Linked DNA regions of Hydrogenispora ethanolica. The protein of the gene in region 1 interacts with the protein of each later gene in a pairwise test. Links are inferred from orthologs where the notes say so. Each region holds a gene or a part of one and is shown in the gene's direction. Other genes may lie near its edges. The genes, in order: EDC14_RS12330 and topA.

Evidence for each region.
Region 2: the proteins of EDC14_RS12330 (region 1) and topA interact in binary tests that used the Escherichia coli proteins (3 or more experiments, as listed by UniProt). The link is inferred for Hydrogenispora ethanolica from one-to-one orthologs.

The regions. Positions count from the first base shown.
Region 1 is NZ_SLUN01000014.1:29,527-32,845, reverse strand. What follows is about bases 13-3,009. They hold EDC14_RS12330 (IMPACT family protein), read left to right. Parts: upstream 13-1,209; coding sequence 1,210-1,809; downstream 1,810-3,009. Other genes in these bases: EDC14_RS12315 (DUF421 domain-containing protein), read right to left, coding at 2,732-3,009; EDC14_RS12320 (DUF4363 family protein), read right to left, coding at 2,361-2,720; EDC14_RS12335 (BsuPI-related putative proteinase inhibitor), read left to right, coding at 694-1,140; EDC14_RS12340 (NAD(P)/FAD-dependent oxidoreductase), read right to left, coding at 13-177. Also shown: more of EDC14_RS12340, read right to left, coding at 1-12; more of EDC14_RS12315, read right to left, coding at 3,010-3,319.
Region 2 is NZ_SLUN01000049.1:12,317-15,566, reverse strand. The notes cover bases 264-3,191. They hold topA (type I DNA topoisomerase), read left to right. Parts: upstream 264-638; coding sequence 639-2,744; downstream 2,745-3,191. Other genes in these bases: trmFO (methylenetetrahydrofolate--tRNA-(uracil(54)-C(5))-methyltransferase (FADH(2)-oxidizing) TrmFO), read left to right, coding at 2,741-3,191; EDC14_RS24245 (DUF494 family protein), read left to right, coding at 264-516. Also shown: more of EDC14_RS24245, read left to right, coding at 49-263; more of trmFO, read left to right, coding at 3,192-3,250. UniProt on the Escherichia coli protein: Releases the supercoiling and torsional tension of DNA, which is introduced during the DNA replication and transcription, by transiently cleaving and rejoining one strand of the DNA duplex.

The DNA.
Region 1 (3,319 bases):
CGGCGCACATTGGGTGCAGGCGATCTTCCGCTCCGAGGAAGGACAGCGCCGCTCGGCCAAGTTCCGCCCCTTTTCCAGGATCGCCACGCGCAACGATGAGCGTTCGACCAGCTCCAAGGCTGCAAAAATGCCCGCCGGCCCCGCTCCGATAATCAACACATCATACTGATTTTTCAAGCCATCACCATCTCTTCTTTGATTATAGAATTCCAGAAAAAGCAGGAATTCTATTCTTCTGCCAGAGAATTGTTCATATTTGACGCGAAGCGACTGATGCGGCCATCGTTCTTTGCAAAATTTTTCAATTCTCCAACCGAAACTCGGCCCAGTTTTGGCCTCTTTTATATTCAACGCCGCGAATTTAAACTCCTTTCGAATTTCGCCGCGAAAGGAATTTGTTCAAGCGGAGCGAAATTGTAAAGGTCATCCTATTTTTCCAAAAGAACGCCGGTCCGGATCCTCAAGCCTCATGATACCAGATAACCAGTCGAGCCGCGTAAATCGTTATGATGGGACAGCGGGAACGGCCGCAGCAAATTTATCCCGTTTTCCGGGTCAAACCGAAATTATGCTTATTATCGGGCCCCCGCCGGGCAACGCTATATCTGCGTCTTCTTTCGACCGAACGGAAGCCTCGGTCGGAGCCTTTTGAAAAACAGGATCCCAACATTTCGAAAATGAGGTGACCTTCTGATGAAAAGAATTTGGTTGCTCGCCCTCTCGTCCCTGTTATTGCTAGGCGGCGCTTCCTGCAGCGCCACTTCCCGGCCCCTGGTGCTCAAAGTCCAGGCCGACAAGACGGTTTACCAGAGCGGCGAAGTGATCGCCATGGCCCTGACGGTGCTCAATCTCAACCGCGAGCCGGTCCAACTGTCCTTCGCCAGCAGTCAGGTCTTTGATTTTTGGCTGGCCGACGGGGATCAAACCGTCTGGAAATGGTCGACCGGCCGCTTCTTCACGCAGGCGTTGAGCAAACTCACGCTCAAACCCGGCCAACCCGTAACCTATGTCGCCAAAATGGATCCCGATGCGGCGGCGGCCCTGAAACCCGGGACTTACCGGCTGGTGGGAGAGCTCAAGACCAAAGAAAAACTGGTTGCGAAACCGGTGGAGATCCGGATCACTGATCCGGCGCGCTAAAAATTGACTTTCGCGGCAACACGGCCTGATTCCGGTGCTTGATAAGCGATTGTATGGTATACTAAGGGTATGGAACAACCGTATCAAACCATTCAAGCGCCGGCCAGCGCACAGCTAGTGGTGGAACGCTCCCGCTTCATCGGACATTGTCTGGAGGTGGCCGACGAAGCGGCGGCCAAGGACTTCGTTTTACAGATCCGGGCCGAACACGCCCAGGCCAATCATAATTGTTATGCCTACCGCATCGGCAACGGCGCGCATCCGCTCGAATACTTCAATGATCACGGCGAACCGAGCGGCACCGCCGGCAAACCGATCCTCGGCGCCATCCAGCGCCGCAATCTGACCCATGTGGTCGTAGTCGTCACCCGGTATTTCGGCGGCAAGAAACTGGGGGTGCGGGGCTTGATCGAAGCCTACGGCCAGGCCGCCACCGAAGTCCTGAACGCGGCCGGAACCGTGACCCGGATCCCTTGTTTCGATGTCTGCTTGACCTATGGCTACGCCGATCATTCGCTCATCCTGCATCGTCTGGGGCAGGTCGAGGCCCAGGTGATCGAATCGCTCTTTGGCGAATGGGTCACCACCCGCTTGCGGATTCCCGCCGCCCAGCGCGAACGGTTTCAGAAGCTCCTGGCCGAGCTGCCGGTGACCGGGGTCCGGGAATGATCCCCTGGCCGCTCCGGAAAAAATTAACGTCAAAATCCTCTTGAAAATGAGAATGGCTTGTGTTAATATAATCCTACACGCGATAAACGCCCTGTGCCGAAGTGGCGGAATTGGCAGACGCAGTGGACTCAAAATCCACCGCCGTTAAAAGCGTGCCGGTTCGAGTCCGGCCTTCGGCACCAAGTTAACAATGCAAATCCTAAAAATGGATTTGCTTTTTTTATTTTTTGGCACCAAGTTGACTCTTGAAACCCGTAAAATGTCATCGAATCCTATAACTGACACGGCTTTTTTCCGGAAAAATACTCTTATCGGCGCAAGAGTATTTTTATTTTTAAGGCTCTTGTAGTTTCACTAGTTCGAGGATTTTTGTCATACCACTCTCCCGCCCGCTAGAAGTTTGAATATGAAAATAACTCCGGATCATCCGGGTTTTATCTACCGTTTGAATTACCAAGCTTCATCCATTTTTTCGCGATTCGAGTAGCTTCCTTCGCTTTTTCATTCATTTTTCTTCTTGATCCGGGCCAGGGCCGAGCTCCCACAGTTGGTCACATGGACCCAATATGTTTCCAGTTATCTTGAATCAGCAAAATCGCTGTTAAAGAGTCTGCTTTTTGGGTTGTCTCGATATTGCTCCGTAGCCGAATAAAATCAGCCTCAATATTGTTCACATAGTCATGGTCGATATCCACCTGTAAAAACGGTTTAATCCGATACCAGGATTGAGTAGCCTTTCGCAAGTTAATCGCCGCTTCTTTCCATTCTTCTTTCCGGATATGGTTTTCCGTTTCCTTTAAATGCCTTGAAAATCCGCTCATTCCATCCAATGGTTGGCGTAGCAGGGCACAAGAACAAACCATCACGGTACAAGTGATGAGAATGAGCGAAAATAAAATATGCTTTTTCATAGTTAACCTCCTTATCCATTGGTTGGGATGATGTAGTAGAATTGGTCGCCTTTCATATCCACATATAAATTTCCTTTCGTATCCAACTGAGCCAAAGAAACCTGCGAGAAATCCCGGATATTCTGTTTTGCCAATTGATGCTGAAGCCAGGCTTGAGCCAGATTGAGAGACTTAAGCGCATCCTTGAGGACCTTCCCGTCTTCAATTAAGGTCGTGGGTAAACCGGCATATTGCGTCGGCAGCTGAAGATCGCTCGGAGTCAGAGGCTGCTTTTGCGATTTCAACTGCACACTGAGCTTGCCGTTGGTCTCGAAAAGAGCAAATTCGACATCGGCGATGTTAAAGATGTTTTTGCTCCGAAGCTGGGAAAGAAGGTCATCAATGGAAAGATGCAATTTCGAAAGGTGGTTCTCCAAAATTTTGCCGTTCTCCACTACGACGGTGGCCTCTCCTTCGACCACCTTGCGAATCCAGACATTTTTGACGCTCCAATAGGACAATAAAATGGGCAACAGAGTCCAAATCCCCAGTCCGACCAAAGTCGCGGTGGTATTTTGATTTAATTGAACGGATAAGGTGGCCGCGATCGACCCAATGGT
Region 2 (3,250 bases), on another replicon or contig:
CCGTTTTTTGCCGAAAGATTAATAAAGCCCAGACAGGGGATGAAATCAATGGAAAGGGTCATCGAGATTGCCAATTATGTAATGAAGCAAGTGTTGGATCAAGGCGATAATATGCTTTCGGAGAGAAATTTAATCGCCGCATTGGTAGAACTGGGTTATGAAGCCAACGAGATCGAGGCTGCTTTTAAATTACTCTACTCCATACCATCTACCCTGAAGTCGGACGATGACGTCATTGAACGGGTGAGTGTCAATGGCTATCGGGTTTTCTCCCCCGCCGAAATTCGTAAAATTTCTGTACCTTGCCGAGGCGAACTGATTCGGTTGGCGGATAGTTCCTTGATTTCTCCGGATGAGATGGAAAAGATTTTAGCCGAGGCGCTACTGTTGGATTCTTTTGAGGTTGGAATGAAAGAACTGGAATTGATACTGCATAAAGTGATCGAGGATGAGGAACGATTATTAATGATCCTTTTCCATCCGAACGACAGTGCAGCCTGCATTTGTTTGAATTGACGTCTCCCATCGGGTTAGTGATAACCCTTTTTTTATGGATTTGGAATATTCTGTCGCCATTTTATCCGGATACCCTAGCGTATGAGGAAAATGGCGCATTGTAACTGTACGGAGGTATTTTTGTGAAATCATTGGTTATCGTGGAATCCCCGGCCAAGGCCAAAACGATCGAAAAGTATTTGGGCAAAAAATATATGGTAAAGGCATCCATGGGACATATTGTCGATCTCCCGAAGAGCCAATTCGGCGTCGACATCAATAATGGTTTTAAGCCGAAATATATTAATATTCGAGGCAAAGGAAAGATTATTCAGGAATTGAAGGAGTCAGCCAAAAAAGCCGACTCGATCTTTTTGGCGACTGACCCTGACCGCGAAGGAGAGGCGATCTCCTGGCATTTGGCCAATATTCTCGATTTAAAAGAGGAACGCTGCAAACGGGTTGAATTTCACGAGATTACCAAAAAGGCTGTAGAGAATTCATTAAAGCATCCGCGTCCCATCGATTTGGATAAGGTCAATGCTCAACAAGCGCGACGTATTTTAGACCGGATCGTCGGTTACGAATTGAGTCCGTTACTTTGGCGAAAGATTCGAAGAGGATTGAGCGCGGGTCGCGTACAATCGGTCGCGGTTCGGCTCATTTGTGAAAGAGAACAAGAGATCCGGGAGTTTATAAAAGAGGAATTTTGGAGCATAACCGGGGATTTTAATAATGTTAAAGGGGAAGGGTTTTCAGCCAAGTTAACCTCCAAGGGCAAGAAAAAACTGGTTATCGCCAACGAAGAGCAAGCGAAGAAGATTACCGAGGATTTAAAGAATTACCAATATTTGATCACCGAGGTCAAACGAAAAGAGAAACTGCGTTTTCCGGCTCCTCCTTTTACAACCAGCAGTCTGCAACAGGAAGCCGCTCGTAAGTTGGGTTTTGGAGCTAAAAAAACAATGATGCTCGCCCAACAGTTATATGAGGGAATTGAATTGGGCGAGGCCGGCAGCGATGGCTTAATCACGTATATGAGGACGGATTCGGTTCGAGTGGCTGAAGAAGCTCAAGTCGAAGCGAGAGAAGTCATCCAGGAACGGTATGGTCCCGATCGATTACCGGAAAAACCGCCTGTCTATAAAACCAAAGCCGCCAGCGCGCAAGAGGCGCATGAGGCGATTCGGCCGACCCGGATTGGACGGGTGCCGGAATCAGTAAAACCCTTTCTTTCCAAAGATCAGTTTCGCTTATACCAGCTGATTTGGTCACGCTTTACTGCCAGCCAGATGCTCCCGGCCATCATGGATACAGTCGGGGTTGCGATCAAGGGCGGGGAATATATCTTTCGCGCCAACGGCAGCGTGCTTAAATTCCCGGGTTTCCTCGAAGTATATCAGGAAGGCCGGGATGATGACGCGCCAGAAGAGGAAGGCATCCTGCCGGAGATGAATGAAGCAGAACAGGTTCAGCTTCAAGCTCTGGCTCCGAAGCAACATTTTACCCAACCACCACCCCGCTATACGGAGGCTACTCTGATCAAGACGTTGGAAGAGAAGGGAATCGGACGCCCCAGCACTTTTGCTCCAACCATTGACACGATTATGAAACGAAATTATGTCCAATTAGAAGAGAAACGCTTCAAACCAACTGAATTGGGCCAGGTCGTAGTGGATTTGTTGAAACAAAAGTTTGGCCAGATCGTCGACTACGAGTTTACTGCGGAGATGGAAGAGAAACTCGATCAGATCGCGGAAGGCAATCTGGAATGGGTAAATGTTTTATCCGATTTTTATGGAACCTTCAGTCAAGAGGTGGCTCAAGCCAAGGAGACTGTGGAGCGGTTAGAGGTCCCTGTCGAAGAGAGCGATGAGAAGTGCGAAAAATGCGGCCGGACCATGGTTTATAAATATGGACGTTTTGGAAAATTCCTGGCCTGCCCCGGCTATCCGGAATGCAAGAACGCCAAACCCTTGCGGAAAGTATTGGGATTGAAATGTCCAAAATGCGGCCAGGGGGAAGTGGTGGAACGGAAATCCAAGAAAGGCCGCCTGTTTTACGGATGCAACCAGTATCCGCAATGTGACTTTGTCACTTGGGAAAGGCCCTATAAAGAACCCTGCCCCAAATGTGGCTCCATTTGTACGGTGAAAGGCGGACGGAACCAGCCTAAACAGATCCTCTGCCTCAATCAGAACTGCGGGTATCAAGCGGAATTGACGGAGCAGGGCGGGTCGGAGGAATGAGGCCGGTTGTTATTATCGGGGCTGGTTTAGCAGGTTCTGAAGCAGCCTGGCAATTGGTCAAGCGGAATGTTCCAGTCCGTTTGTATGAGATGCGTCCGGGAAAGATGACTCCGGCCCATCATAGCGGCGATTTTGCTGAGCTGGTTTGCAGCAATTCGCTGCGCGGCGCGTCACTCGAAAATGCCGTCGGCTTACTGAAAGAAGAAATGCGCCGGTTTGATTCGATCATTATGCGCGCCGCCGATGCCACCAGTGTCCCGGCTGGAGGCGCCCTGGCGGTCAACCGTCATGAGTTCTCGCAAAAAGTGGCGGAACTTTTGTTGGAAAGTCCCTTGCTCGAGGTGGTTCGGGAAGAGTTGACTGCGATTCCCGAAGGTCCGGTCATCGTGGCCACCGGGCCATTGACCTCCCCCGGTTTGGCGGAGGCGATTCAACAGTTTACCGGGCAACAGTATTTTTATTTTTACGATGCCGCCGCCCCGATCGTCACAGCGGAATCGCTGAAC